Regions from separate parts of the Oricola indica genome, predicted to be linked through region 3. Evidence: riboswitches for the same ligand, from Rfam matches in the RefSeq annotation. Region 3 holds a riboswitch; each other region holds the start of a gene.
What was found. A riboswitch is a leader RNA that binds a small molecule or an ion and turns the genes downstream of it on or off. The one in region 3 is predicted to bind cobalamin.
Positions count from the first base shown of each region.

Region 1: another riboswitch for cobalamin. It lies ahead of ACQK2M_RS21020 (hypothetical protein); the one in region 3 lies ahead of ACQK2M_RS17675 (energy-coupling factor ABC transporter permease).
Region 2: another riboswitch for cobalamin. It lies ahead of ACQK2M_RS01470 (CbtB domain-containing protein); the one in region 3 lies ahead of ACQK2M_RS17675 (energy-coupling factor ABC transporter permease).

Region 1 covers NZ_OZ245747.1:4,240,620-4,245,255, reverse strand. The annotation lists gene cydC (thiol reductant ABC exporter subunit CydC) at 1-803, opposite strand, end outside; gene cydD (thiol reductant ABC exporter subunit CydD) at 800-2,497, opposite strand; gene ACQK2M_RS21020 (hypothetical protein) at 2,671-2,973, opposite strand; cobalamin riboswitch at 3,074-3,278, opposite strand; gene ACQK2M_RS21015 (GntR family transcriptional regulator) at 3,452-4,159, opposite strand; gene ACQK2M_RS21010 (ABC transporter ATP-binding protein) at 4,421-4,636, shown strand, end outside.
Region 2 covers NZ_OZ245747.1:281,802-286,437, reverse strand. The annotation lists gene ACQK2M_RS01480 (c-type cytochrome) at 1-70, shown strand, start outside; gene ACQK2M_RS01475 (copper-transporting P-type ATPase) at 91-2,316, shown strand; cobalamin riboswitch at 2,394-2,623, shown strand; gene ACQK2M_RS01470 (CbtB domain-containing protein) at 2,662-2,838, shown strand; gene ACQK2M_RS01465 (CbtA family protein) at 2,854-3,528, shown strand; gene ACQK2M_RS01460 (cytochrome b) at 3,530-4,045, shown strand; tRNA gene ACQK2M_RS01455 (tRNA-Thr) at 4,066-4,142, opposite strand; gene ACQK2M_RS01450 (hypothetical protein) at 4,413-4,636, shown strand, end outside.
Region 3 covers NZ_OZ245747.1:3,510,489-3,515,124, reverse strand. The annotation lists gene ACQK2M_RS17680 (HD-GYP domain-containing protein) at 198-1,505, shown strand; gene ACQK2M_RS17675 (energy-coupling factor ABC transporter permease) at 1,560-2,243, opposite strand; cobalamin riboswitch at 2,294-2,502, opposite strand; gene arsH (arsenical resistance protein ArsH) at 2,570-3,298, opposite strand; gene ACQK2M_RS17665 (arsenate reductase ArsC) at 3,303-3,821, opposite strand; gene ACQK2M_RS17660 (arsenate reductase ArsC) at 3,818-4,342, opposite strand; gene ACQK2M_RS17655 (ArsR/SmtB family transcription factor) at 4,361-4,636, opposite strand, start outside.

The DNA of each region.
Region 1 (4,636 bases), 730 kb from region 3:
ATCAGCAGCGCGCCTGCTGCCGCGGCATATTCCGTCGTCGACAGGATGAACCCGCCGGTACGCTCGATCCGGTCGTTTTCCGTCTTCGCGTCGCGCATGCGCCGTTCCGCCGTCCGGACATGGGCCGCTTTCGCGTCCAGCCTGCCGAACACGGCGAGATCGGTACGGGTGCGAAGCAGGTCGACGAAACGGGTGCGGAACGCGTTGAGCGCAAGCTGGCCGCTGCGGGAGGCATCGCGTGAACGCAGTGCGACGAAGACGAGCGCCAGAATCGTTCCGGGACCGTATCCGGCAAGGAGCCAGATCACCAGGGCGGGGTCGACCAGGAACCACAACACGGCGGCCGTCAGCGCCAGGGCCGAGGCCGCCGCGATGATCGGAATGAAGAGCCGCAATGCGATTCCGTCCAGCGCATCGACGTCGCGTGTGATGCGATTCAACTGTTCCGATGCGCGAAGAGCGGGAAGGCGGATGAAAGGAGCCTTTGCCATCGCCTCGAGCAGTCTGACGCGCAGTCGCGCGAGGCTGTGCAGCGTCGCGTCATGGGTCAGGATGCGTTCGCCGTAGCGCGCGGCGGTGCGTCCAAGGGCGAGGAACCGGACACCGGCGCTGGGGCGGAACATGTCGAAGGCGATGCCGATGCCCGCCAGTCCGGCGGCTCCGGCCGCGGTGATGAACCAACCGGAAAGGCCGAGCAGCGCGATGCCGGCGATCAGAACGACGATCGCGAGCGCCGTGCCGCGCAAGAGCGACCACCAGTCCTGCGACCACACATGGCGGATGATCGGCACGAGGTGCTTCATGTCCCGGCCTCCAGATCGATAACGCGGTCGAGCCGTTCGGCGAGCGTCATGTCGTGGGTCGCAACGATCAGCGTCGCGCCGCGTGCGGCGAGCGTCAGCAGCCCCTCGGTCACCGCGTCGGCGGTTGCGATGTCGAGATCGGCGGTCGGTTCGTCGGCCAGCACGATATCCGCATTGGAATAGAGTGCGCGTGCGATCATCAGCCGCCGCGCTTCGCCGCCTGAAACGCCGTGTCCGGTTTCGCCGAGCCGGGTGTCGAGCGCGCGGGGCAGCGCCTTCACGATCCCGTCCGCGGATGCGTGGGCAAGCGCCTTGTCGAGGCGCGCGTCGTCCCGGTCGGCTGCGGACATGATCAGGTTGGCGCGCAGGCTCTCATTGGAAAAATGCGGCATCTGCCCGATCCAGCCAAGTCGCGCCCGCCATGCATCGGCGTTGTCCCCGTCGAGCGTGTGGCCGGCCGCTTCAATGACGCCCTGATGGGCCGGCGCGAGACCGGCAAGAAGTGCGAGCAGCGTCGTCTTGCCGCTGCCGCTGCGCCCGGTGATCGCGACCGTTTCGCCGGGCCGGATCGCAAGGTCGGGAAAGCGAATCTGCCGACCGGCCGGTGTCTCCCAGGCCAGCGACCGGGTGGTGACGCTTGCGGGGCCGGCAAGCGCCGAACGGCTCGTGCCTTCGCCGAGCATGTCGACCGCGGCCTCGTCTTCCATGTCGGCGAGTTCGCCGGTGACGGCCAGGGCCGCCGCCTTGTCGTGCCACGCGGCAGCCAGATCGCGGAGCGGCTGGAAGAAATCCGGCGCAAGCAGAAGGAGGAATATGCCTTCGCCCACGGTCAGTGGTGTCGCCCAGGCCCCGAACGGGATTTCGCCAATCAGCGCGAAGCCGACATAGACCGCGACCAGCGCGACGCCTATGGCGGCAAACAGTTCCAGCACGGTCGATGACAGGAAGGCAATGCGCAGAACTTCCATGGTCTGGCGACGCAGCCGGTCGGCCGCCGCCTCGAAATCAGTGACGGTGCGCCCCACCGCATCGAGCAGGCGCAAATCCGTCAGCGCGCGGATGCGTTCGAGGAGCAGTGCGTTCATGCCACCGATCTCCTGCATCTGTTTTTCGCTCGCATCGCGTGCCGCGAGCCCGACCAGCGCCATGAAGACGGGGATCAACGGTCCGGCGACCATCAGGATGACGCCGACGGCCCATGAGAGGGGAAAGGCGACCGCCAGGATCGCCAGAGGGACATATTTCGTCCGCGCCATCGCCGGTGCGTACCGGGTCACGTAGGGTGCGACGAGATCGAGCTTGTCGGCGGCCAGCGTCGCGATTTCCGCGGAGGAATAGCGTCCCGCAAGGACGGGCGAACGGCGGCTTCGCGCTGCCAGCAATCGATTACGTTCAAGCGAGACGGCCTCGTCGGAGGCGGAGAAGGCCAGCCCGGACGCATATGACGAGAGCCCGGCGCGCGCGACACCCAGCGCGAGGAAGACCGCGCTCGTGCCCCAAGGCCCGAGAAGCGGGCTCTCGCCCACGATCAGCGCTGCGAGCAGGGCCGCGACGCATGCCGCCTGCGGAAGCCAGAGCAGCGCGGCGAGAACGGTCAGTCCGGAAGCCGCCGAAAGCCTGCCCGTTACCGGCGTAAGCAGGCCGGCAAGCCGGGCTTCCGCAACCGCCTTTCGGCTTGCATCGTCTTCACTCATCTCGCGCTGCATGTATTAAGATGTATCTCGGATACGTAGTTAAGCGCGCAATTGGCGATTCCAAAGGCAGCGGTCGAACATGTCGCACCCGGCCGTCGTCAGTCCGACCTGCCGGTTTCAAGATGTGTGAATCGATCAGGCGAAATCCGCGGTCGGCGTATTTCCGGAAGCGCTCAGAGTGACAGCCGCCGCTCCCTCGCGCCGCCACGCCGTCGTGGTTTCGGCAGGGCGAGATCAAGCGGAGCAAGCGGATTTTCGAGCGACTCGATCAACAATTGGCAAAACACCGCGACGGCCGGGTCGGTGCGCATGATGGGCTTCGCCGTCGCATAGGCGCGGATTGCCGCCGTCCGGTAGCAGGCGTCCGCCGGTAGCCATCCAAGCCACTGCATGTAGCCGAGTTGGCCATATTCCTTGGCCCGCTCGGGCGATTCGGTCTTCGATTGCAATTGTTGAAGTGTGAGATCGATGCTCATGGCGCCCTCCGCGCAAAATGCGGGCGCGCGGAAAAGGCAATGCGGGCAGGCGGTCAGGCCGTTCTGTCACGAATACATCCTTTCCGGGCACCCCGCCCGTCGTTGTCGTCGATGCGTGGCAGGTCTCCTGGCTCGCGGGTCACCGCCCTTTTCCGGCCTTCCCGGGACATTCGTCCCAGTGGCGTTATCGGACGCGGGCTCGCCGCTTACAGTTGCGGGGGCAGCTCCGGCCTAGCGTCATGCGCACCGGATTCCCATCTTCGCCGGCGATGCGAATCGCCGGAACCACACACAATATATGGTGATTATCCACTGCCGCCTGTCAACTGGTTGAGGTTCATTCGCTGCGCTGACGAGAGCCATCGACGGCGAGGCAACTCCATTTCTGCTTCGCGTCCCAGGAGCCGGAAGACCTGCCGACCCGAACCGGACAGCTTTCCCGGTCCTCTGCCGACCGAAATCGGCGATACCGAACCCGTCAGCTCGTCGCGAAGACGTCTGCGAGTGACGGCTCGTTCTCATCGCGGTCAATGAGGTCGAGGCCGGAGTGAAGGTCGACGATATGACTGTTCATGATCTCTTCGGCCACCGACTGGTCGCGGCGCAAGAAGGCATCGAGAAGGGCGTGGTGCGAATGGCTTTCGCAAGCCGTGTCCGGGCGTTTCCAGTAGAGCGCGATGATCAGCGACGATCGCGAAACCAGCGAGTGAAGGATCTGGGTCAGAACTTTCTGATCGGCGATCTCGGCGATGGCGAGGTGGAACGCGCCCGACAGCGACAGCGCCAACCCCATTTCGCCCTTTGCGAAGGCATCATGTTCGGCGTCGATGTGACGCTGAAGGCGGGCGAGCGCCTCATCGGTCATCGCTTTCGCGGCCATGCGGGCGATGCGCGGTTCGATCAGCGTGCGCGCCTCGAACACCTCATGCGCCTCGCGGATCGTCGGCCTCGATACGAAGGCGCCGCGATTGCGCTCGATCGTCACGAGACCGCCATGCGCCAGCGCCTGCAGGGCGGTCCTCGCAACCGTGCGGCTGACGCCGAACGTGTCGCCGACCTCGTCCTCGGACAGCTTCGTGCCGGGGCGAATGCGGTGGCGCAGAATCGCGCCCTCGATCTGGTGGCAAATCTCCAGCGCCCGTCCCGGAGGAAGGGAGTAGGTGCCGTTGATCACACCAGGATTCATCTGAGGTCGGTTCCCCGAATTGGATGTCGGTAGAGCTTATGCCGGAAGCCTTGAGATACGCCCGTGGAGCGATTCAATCAACAGAAAAATCATATACAAAAATTGCGCAAGTTGTATCCGACATGCTTAAATATCGGGCACATTCTGAAATTGGAATGTGGAAGGAGTAATTATAGCGTTTTAAAATCAGATAGTTAATAGATTTTCGATTTCTGGCACAGCGATTGCAAGGCTTCGCGCAGATGCGCAAGGAGCCTGCCAATGTCCGATAAGTCGGCGCTTGAACTTGTCAGCCTGACAAAACGCTATGGCGACACGATCGCCGTCGACGCGATTGACCAGAAGATACCGGGCGGAACCTATACCTGCCTGCTTGGCCCGTCCGGATGCGGCAAGTCCTCGACGCTGCGCATGATCGCCGGCCACGAAACGGCGTCATCGGGCGATATCGTCCTCGACGGGCACAACATCACCGAT
Region 2 (4,636 bases), 3.2 Mb from region 3:
GAAGATCGTCCAATATGTTCGCGAGTTGCAGGTCGCCAACGGTATAACGTTCAAACCGCACAACATGTGACACGACAAGGAGCGATTGCGATGACCTCCCAGCACGAGCACCATTATCACACGGCGGACGCCGAAGGCACCTCTTCGGCCGGCCAAGGCCAGTATGACGAAGTTCCGGCTGGATATAGCGGACCCGTCTATACCTGCCCAATGCACCCTCAAGTGCGCCGGACGCATTCCGGATCTTGCCCGATATGCGGCATGGGGCTGGAACTGGAATCGGCAACTATGGTTGAAGAGGGGCCGAATCCCGAACTTGTCGATTTCACTCGGCGCTTATGGATTGGCGCGGTCCTGAGTATTCCTCTCCTGATCCTGACCATGGGTCCCTTCGTCGGTCTTTCCGGCGTTCGGGAGATCTTCGGAGAACGAGCAACCTTGTGGATCGAACTTGTGCTCGGCACGCCGGTCGTTCTCTGGTCGGGTTGGCCGTTCCTTGTCCGCGGCTGGAACTCCTTCCGCACGATGAATCTGAACATGTTTAGTCTGATCGCGATGGGCGTCATGGCGGCATGGACATTCAGTGTCGTCGCCGTGCTGTTTCCAGGTATTTTCCCCGATGGCTTCCGAGATCCAGAAGGTCATGTGGGCGTTTATTTCGAAGCCGCAGCCGTCATCGTCACCTTGGTGCTCCTCGGGCAGGTGATGGAACTGCGCGCTCGTGAGGGTACCGGCAAGGCGATCCGGGCACTCCTCGATATGGCGGCAAAGACGGCCCGCGTGATACGCGACGACGGCACGGAAGAGGAAATTCCGCTCGAACATGTTGGGGTTGGCGACCGCATTCGCGTGCGTCCCGGCGACAAGGTTCCCGTGGATGGCGTGGTGGTCGATGGTCGTTCATCGATCGACGAAAGCATGATCACCGGCGAACCCGTTCCGGTCGAGAAAGTTTCAGGCGATCCAGTGACGGGCGCAACCATCAACGGCACTGGCAGCCTTATTATGGAAGCTACACGCGTCGGCGCCGACACGATGCTGAGCCAGATCGTCGAAATGGTCGCCAACGCACAACGGTCCCGGGCGCCAATCCAGAAATATGCCGACAAGGTATCCGGCTATTTCGTGCCGGCGGTGATCGCTATCGCTGTACTTGCTTTCCTGGGCTGGGCGTTTTGGGGCCCGGAACCCGCCCTTTCATATGCGCTCATCGCCGCGGTCGCGGTACTGATCATAGCCTGTCCCTGCGCCCTCGGTCTCGCCACCCCAATGTCGATCATGACGGCAACGGGACGCGGAGCTCAAGCAGGCGTGCTCATAAAGAATGCGGAGGCGCTCGAGAGGTTCGAGAAAGTTGATACGCTAATCGTCGACAAGACAGGCACGTTGACCGAAGGCAAGCCGCGATTGGTGGCGGTCCTGGCGGAGAACGGCCATGACGAGACCGAAGTGCTGCGTCTGGCGGCGTCCCTTGAACGGGGTTCGGAACACCCGCTCGCCGAAGCCATCGTAAGGGGAGCCGAAGAGCGAGGCGTGGAGATGGCCGCGGCCGGCGACTTCGAGGCCGTTACCGGCAAAGGCGTCAAGGGTACAGTGGATGGCAGAGCCGTGGCGCTCGGCAATCTCGCGATGATCCGCGAGCTTGGCCTGGAGGCGGGGGACTTGACCGAAAAAGCCAATGGCCGCCGCGATGAAGGCGAGACGGTCATGTTCGTCGTCGTCGACAATGGCGTCGCCGGACTCGTATGCGTCGCCGATCCGGTAAAAGAAACAACCCCCGACGCGCTGAAGGCTCTGCATGAACTTGGATTCCGCATCATCATGGCGACCGGAGATAACGAACGAACGGCGAAAGCCGTTGCTGCGCGCCTGGGCATTGACGAGATCCGCGCCGACGTGCTTCCCGAAGACAAGGCGCGCATCATCCAGGAATTGCAGCAGCAGGGTCGCAAGGTCGCGATGGCCGGCGACGGCGTGAACGACGCTCCGGCTCTGGCTCAGGCCGACGTGGGAATTGCGATGGGAACCGGCGCCGATGTCGCGATCGAAAGCGCTGGATTTACCTTGGTCAAAGGAAATCTCGACGGGATCGTCAGGGCCCGCCGTCTGGCCCACGGGACCATGCGCAACATACGGCAGAACCTGTTTTTCGCCCTGATCTACAATACGTTGGGCGTTCCGGTAGCTGCAGGCGTTCTCTTCCCGTTCTTCGGCATCCTGATTAGTCCGATGTTCGCCGCCTTCGCGATGAGCGCTTCTTCGATCTCTGTTGTCGTCAATTCGCTCAGACTGCGGCAACTGGATTTGAGATCCTGACGGAGTCGTTGTCCTGGTCTTGTCGGAAATCGGTCGCGGCCAAGCTTGTCGTTATTGACTCGGTTTCGGCGTGACGTCAGGGTAATTGTTCACACGGTTCCCGCGATGCCGAGCGCGAAGCGGGATGAAAAGGGAATGTGACGGGTGGACCCAGACCGGGCATCCAAATCACAGCCGACCCCGCGACTGTAGAATGGCGCGGCGCCATAACTCCCGAAAACGGGAGCGCCACTGGAGACATCCGGGAAGGCGATAGCGCCGGAAAACCGCCATGAGCCAGGAGACCTGCCATGTGAACGGACGGAGAGACGTTCAAGTTACTGAATGAGCAACACGGAGGTTGTCATGCTCGCAACACAATCTGTTTCGCTGCCGGTTTCGGCATCAGCACGTCTGACGACTGCGCTGTTCGCTGCAATATTTGGCATGGCGTTGCTTTATCTCGCTGCGTTTGCTCATTCGGACGCACTGCACAACGGCGCCCACGACACGCGCCACGCAATCGTCGCGCCCTGCCACTAAGGCGCCACGACGTAGATGTTGACCCGGGTAATTCTGGCCGCGCTTGTCGCGGGATTGCTCGCTGGTGTGTTCGCGACTGCGGCGCAATCAGTGCGGGTTATCCCGTTGATCCTCCAAGCCGAAGCTTATGAAGAGGGGGTGTCACACGCTGAGACCGAGGACGAAGTCTGGGCGCCCGAAGAAGGGTTGCAGCGGACGTTTTTTACGTTGCTCTCGAATCTCGTGACCGGTGTTGCATTCGCACTGATTTTGACGGCTATCATTCTGATATTAGACCAACCGGTGTCGCTCCGGCATGGCGCGCTTTGGGGGGCGGGCGGGTTCGCGGTTTTCGTTCTCGCCCCAAACTTCGGTCTTCCGCCTGAATTGCCCGGTATGGCGTCTGGCGATCTGACCGCAAGACAGGCCTGGTGGATCGCCACGGTCTTGCTCACTGGAGGAGGCCTACTGATTTTCGCGTTCAAGGATTCGGTTTCCTGGATGGGAGCGGGCGTAATGCTTATTGTGGCACCTCACGTATACGGTGCGCCGCAGAACCCAGCAGGTGAATCAGCCGTTCCGGCAGAACTCGCGGCAGAGTTTGCCATCGCGACCGTCGTCACCTCGGCTCTGTTCTGGCTGTTTCTTGGCGCGGTTCTTGGACAGCTTCTCTCGCGCGTGATCGAGGGCCGATCGAGTGAGCCAGGTTAGAATGCCGAGTAAGCTCTTGTCCGACCCTTGTAATGAGAAAAGGCCCAAGCGCCCTTATTCGCTCTTGCAGATCCTGCTGCACTGGCTGGTGGTAATCCTGATTTTTGAGCAATGGTACACGTCGCGCGCAATCCCTCGAACCCACAATCCTCTTCTTCCGCCGTCAGATGCCGATCTCTTGCAGCACGCGCTTCACATCTATGCCGGCATTGTTATTGGCATAGTCATGGCGCTTCGGCGCATGTTGGCATATGCGAGCTACCGTCGGCGGCCGCAAATTCGGCCGCGGTTGACGGAACGCCTGGCATCGATCGTTCACGGTGGGCTCTATTTTGCAGTGTTTTTCCAAGCCGCTACAGGCTTTGTAACGACATATCTCTGGGGCCCCGCGAGGGTTTTCCATGCGTATCTCTGGGATGTCATTCTGATACTTGCGTCTGTCCACATCGCCGCGGCCGTCTATCATCTGATACGCGGCGACGGAGTGCTCCGGCGGATGATCCCGCGGTTTCGATAATTGCGGTTGGTCAAAGCTTTTGGGGCCCTCGGTCGGATTCGAACCTCCATCTTCCCGATTACAATTCGGGTGCTCTACCAAATTGAGCTACGAGGGCTGACGCCGCGTCAATCCTCGTATCCAATCGTGAATAAACCGTTTTCATTCAGAAACTAGCGGTTCACAGGCGCGCAGAGTGCTGCGCGATCAGTTAGGCACCCTTCAGCGTGCCAAGGTTTGACAAGCGAGCTGGGGTCAGCCGTGAAGAGCTCAATCGAGACCAGAGCGACGGAAACCGCGTCTAGCCAAACAAGGGACTCGCTTTCATTGACCTTTCCGGCACTGGAACGTTTATGTGCTGCTCCTCGATCGACAAGGGAGACTGTAAATGCGCAGCATTGCGAACCAGCCTGAATTCGGAGTGGCGGTCTTTTCCTTCCTCCTACATTTCGTCTGGGAATATTTGCAGGCGCCCACCTATGCAGGCATGGCGGATTTGCCGCATTGGGAGGGCGTTAAGCTCTGCACCTCCGCGACCTTCGGCGATGTTGGCTTCGCGCTAACGGCCTTCTGGGCCACCAGCGCTCTGGCGCGGTCGCGATACTGGCTCGT
Region 3 (4,636 bases):
AAGCAGGCAAATGTGCCCGATACAATTCTGTTGAGACCATTGGGGCCTCACGATTGTTTAACACGTCGCTGTCTACTTTGACGCCGACCATGGAGACTGGCGGCGTGAAATCGCGTTACCTCGAACTCGGCCGACGCGCCGGCACGGCAAGCTTCCGCCTTTCGGAGATCCTGGGCGCGTTGTCCTACGCGCTCGACATGACGGAGGGACAGCCCGCAGGCCATTGCCTGCGCTGTTGCTGGATCGGCACCCATATCGGCCGGGCGGTCGGGATGGATGCCGAGGAACTTGGCGACCTCTATTACACGCTGCTGTTGAAGGATCTCGGCTGTTCGAGCAATGCGGCGCGCATTTGCGAACTCTATTTAACCGACGACATCGGCTTTAAACGCGATTTCAAGACTGTCGATGGCAGCCTTTCGGCCGCGCTTCGGTTCGTTTTCGCCAGGACCGGGCTCGAATCCGGCCTGACGGAACGCATCCGCGCCATCGTCAACATACTCCGCAATGGCGGCGAGATTTCGCGCGAACTGATCGAGACGCGCTGCCATCGCGGTGCCGACATCGCCGCCAAGCTGGGATTTTCCGAACGCGTCCAGAACGGCATCCGCTCGCTCGACGAGCACTGGGACGGATCGGGCAAGCCGGACCGGCTGGCGGCGGGCGCCATTCCGCGCGCGGCCAACATCGCGCTGCTCGCGCAGGTCGCCGACGTTTTCGCCTGGGAGCACGGTCGCGAGGCCGCGATCGCCGAAATCACCACCCGCTCTGGGGTCTGGTTCGATCCCGAGCTGGTGGAAGCCTTTGTCGCTGTCCAGCAGGATGAGGTATTCTGGACCGCGATGGCTGGCGATGACCTCGCCGAGACGGTCTATTCGATGGACCCCGCAAATCGCGAAGTGGATGGCGACGAGGAATATCTCGATGATGTCGCGTCGGCCTTTGCCGACGTGGTCGATGCCAAGAGCCCCTTTACCGCCAACCATTCCAGCCGGGTCATGTTCTATACCGACATGATCGCCGAGGAACTGGGCCTCGCGCCGGACCATCGCCGCTGGCTGCGCCGCGCCGCGCTGCTGCACGATATCGGCAAGCTCGCCGTCAGCAACCAGATCCTCGACAAGCCGGGCAAGCTCGACGACCAGGAATGGCAGTCGGTGCGCAGCCACCCCTGGCACAGCGAACGCATCCTCGAACGCGTATCGGCCTTTGCCGACATCGCACCCATCGCCGGCGCGCATCATGAAAGGCTCGACGGCGAGGGCTATCCCTACCGGTTGCGGGGAGACGAAATCGTTCTCGAAGTGCGCATCCTCACCGTCGCGGATGTTTTCGACGCGCTGGCCGCGGAACGGCCCTACCGTGCGGCTATGCCGGTCGCCAGGGCGCTTGCCATCCTCAGGCAGGGTATCGGCGCGGCATTCGACGGGGATTGCGTGGAAGCGCTTGCGCGTGGCCTTCTCCGGCTTGGAACGCCGGAAGGCGAGGGTGAGGTCGCCGCGTGAAAAGGCCTCCGGCGTATGGCGCCGAAGGCCGTCATGTCAGATCAGGATATCCGATCAAGCGGGCGCGTTATGCAGCCTGCCGTTGAAGAGCCCGTTGTCGGTCAGCTTCGAGGTGTTCTTTGCGACCCAAAGCACCGCCAGATCGACCAACGGCTCGAGGATGATCACGGTCATGTAGGCGGCGCCGAAGGAGGCGACCTGCGCGAGATTCGATGCGGCGAAGCCGTGGCCATAAAGCGCCCAGAAACCCACCCAGAGGACGATGCCGCCCTGATAGGATGTCGAGAGCGCCAGCGCCTGCAGATACTTCACGTCCCTGTAGGCTGTCTTTTCAGGGATGATCTTGTGGGCCAGCAGGCTCATCGCATAAAGCGGAACCAGCAATGTGGTGACGTTCATGCCGTATTGCGGCAGGTCGAAGGGCGCGAAGAATACGCCCTGGAGCAGCAGGCCGAGCGCAAGGCCGATCGCGGCCGCACCGCCGCCGAAGATCAGGAACAGCGTCGAGCCGAGGATCAGGTGAACCTCCGATACGCCCACTGGATAATGCGGCAGAACTTCGAAGAACGTAAAAACCAGCGCGGTGGTGATCACCGAGCGTGCGGCCAGCGATACGATACCGCCATCCTTGCGGATAGTGTCGAGCGCCATCTTGCCGGCCAGCCCGAAGGAGGCCGCCGCGGTTGCGTAGGACAAAACGATTTTGGCGCCGTCGACGACGCCGGGTTCGATATGCATGACAGTTCCTTTCTTGCACCCATCGTGCAGTTGGCGACGCGATGCGTCACCGTTTCAGGTCTGTCCGGGCAGGTCTCCTGACTCGCGCTTCGTCGCCGTCATCCGCCTTCCCAGGTCAAACCCAGTGGCATGTGGATGCGGCTCACGCTCACAGTTGCGTGGGCAGTCACGGATCAGGCCCCCTTTGGGTCATCCCTACCGTGTTCCCTTTTCATCCGGGAGGCTTGGCCTCCCTGGAACCCGAACAAGCGAATCCTATCGAAACGCGAAGCCCGTGACAATGAGTTCGCGCGTCATCGACCGCCGCGAATTCGACAGCCTTCGCGTCAGATGTTCTTCAGGCCGACCCGCTTGTGCACTTCTTCGACGCTCTCGACGCGTTCTGAATAGCGGTCCGTCAGATAGGCGGAGCGGTCGCGCGTCAGGATGGTGAATTTCATCAGTTCCTCCATCACATCGACGACACGGTTGTAATAGGAGGAGGGCTTCATCCGGCCGTCATCGTCGAATTCCAGCCAGGCTTTCGGCACCGAGGACTGGTTCGGGATCGTGATCATCCGCATCCAGCGGCCGAGAATGCGCATCTGGTTGACGGCGTTGAAGCTCTGTGAGCCGCCATTGACCTGCATCACCGCCAACGTTCGCCCCTGTGTCGGCCGGATGCCGCCGATCGGCGCGAGCGGAAGCCAGTCGATCTGGGTTTTCATAATGCCCGTCATCGCGCCGTGCCGTTCCGGCGAGCACCACACCTGCGCCTCGGACCAGAGCGACAGCTCCCGCAACTCCTGCACCTTCGGATGATCCGCCGGCTCCGAATCGAGCATCGGCAGCCCCTGCGGGTCGAACACCCGCACCTCCGCGCCGAACCGGTGCAGCAGCCGCGCCGCCTCGTAGGTCATGAAACGGCTATAGGAACGTTCGCGCAGCGAGCCGTAGAGCATCAGCACTCGCGGCTTGTGAGTGGAGGCATTCGGGCCGGTCAGCGCGTCGACATCGATCGCGTTCAAGAGGTCGTCCTGCACGTTGGGCAGGCTCAAGTCGTCTTTCCAGGTCATGAAGTCAGCTTGCGTAGGAAATGGCGAGGTCGGTTGCGCCTTCGAGGCGACCGATCGTGTTCAGAGCCACCTTCAGGTCTTTCGGATTCATCTCCTCGAAGGGGAGAGCCATCAGCGCCGTGATTCGCATTTCGAGCAGCCGGTAGGTCTCGGCGAAGGCGGCGCGGCGCTCTTCCTCGGTCTCGCCATGGCCGGCCGGGTCCGGAATGCCCCAATGTGCCTGGACGGGCGCGCCGGGCCAGATCGGGCAGCTCTCGCCCGCCGCATTGTCGCAGACGGTGATAACGACATCCATCTTCGGCGCGTCAGCGCCGTCGAACTCGTCCCAGCTCTTCGATCGGAGGCCGGATGTCTCGTGGCCGTATTCCTTCAGAAGGGCGATCCCGTCCGGATTGGGCGTACCGCGCGGTGTCGACCCGGCCGAAAAGGCCCGCACGCGGCCGACGCCCAGTTTCGCAAGGATCGCCTCCCCGAGGATCGACCGCGCCGAATTGGCGGTACACAGGATCAGGATGTTTTTCATGCAGGTTCCGAAGGGTTTGCGTGGTCCGTCTTCTGGCCGATTTCGTCGAGATGCTTTTGCAGCGACAGGCTGTCCAGCGACGAAAGCGGCAGGCTCGTGAAGATCGAGATACGGTTGTTGAGCATGCGGAACGTGTCGGAAAATGCGAGCCGCCTAAAGGCCTCGTTGCCCTCCGCCGCCGCCGGATCGGGAACACCCCAATGCGCCGACATCGGCTGTCCGGGCCAGACAGGGCAGGCCTCGGCGGCCGCCTGGTCGCAGACCGTAAAGACGAAATCCATCACCGGCGCATCGGGGGCGGTGAATTCCTCCCAGCTTTTGGAGCGGGCAAACGATGTGTCGAAGTTCAGTCCGTCGAGAAGATCGAGCGTATAGGGATGCACCGCGTCCTTCGGATGCGAGCCCGCCGAGTAGGCCTTGAAGCGCCCCATGCCTTCCCGGTTGAGAATGGCCTCGGCGATGATCGACCGGGCGGAGTTCCCGGTGCAGAGAAACAGGACGTTGTAGATGTCAGCGGCCATGGTGGCCTCCTTTTTTCCTCAACAGGCACAGACGATTTCATCCAAAACGGGCTTGCACAGCTCCGGATTTCCGCCGCAGCAATCCTCCATCAGGAAGGCGAGCAGGCTGCGCATGCCGTCGAAATTCGCGAAATACCGGATTACGCGGCCCTCGCGCTCGCTTCGCACCATGCCGGCCTTGGCCAGGACCGAGAGGTTGGCCGACATCGTGTTCTGGCGCACGCCGAGCGCCTCCGCGATATCGCCGGCCGCCATGCCTTCGGCGCCTTGTTTCACCAACAGCCGAAAGACATC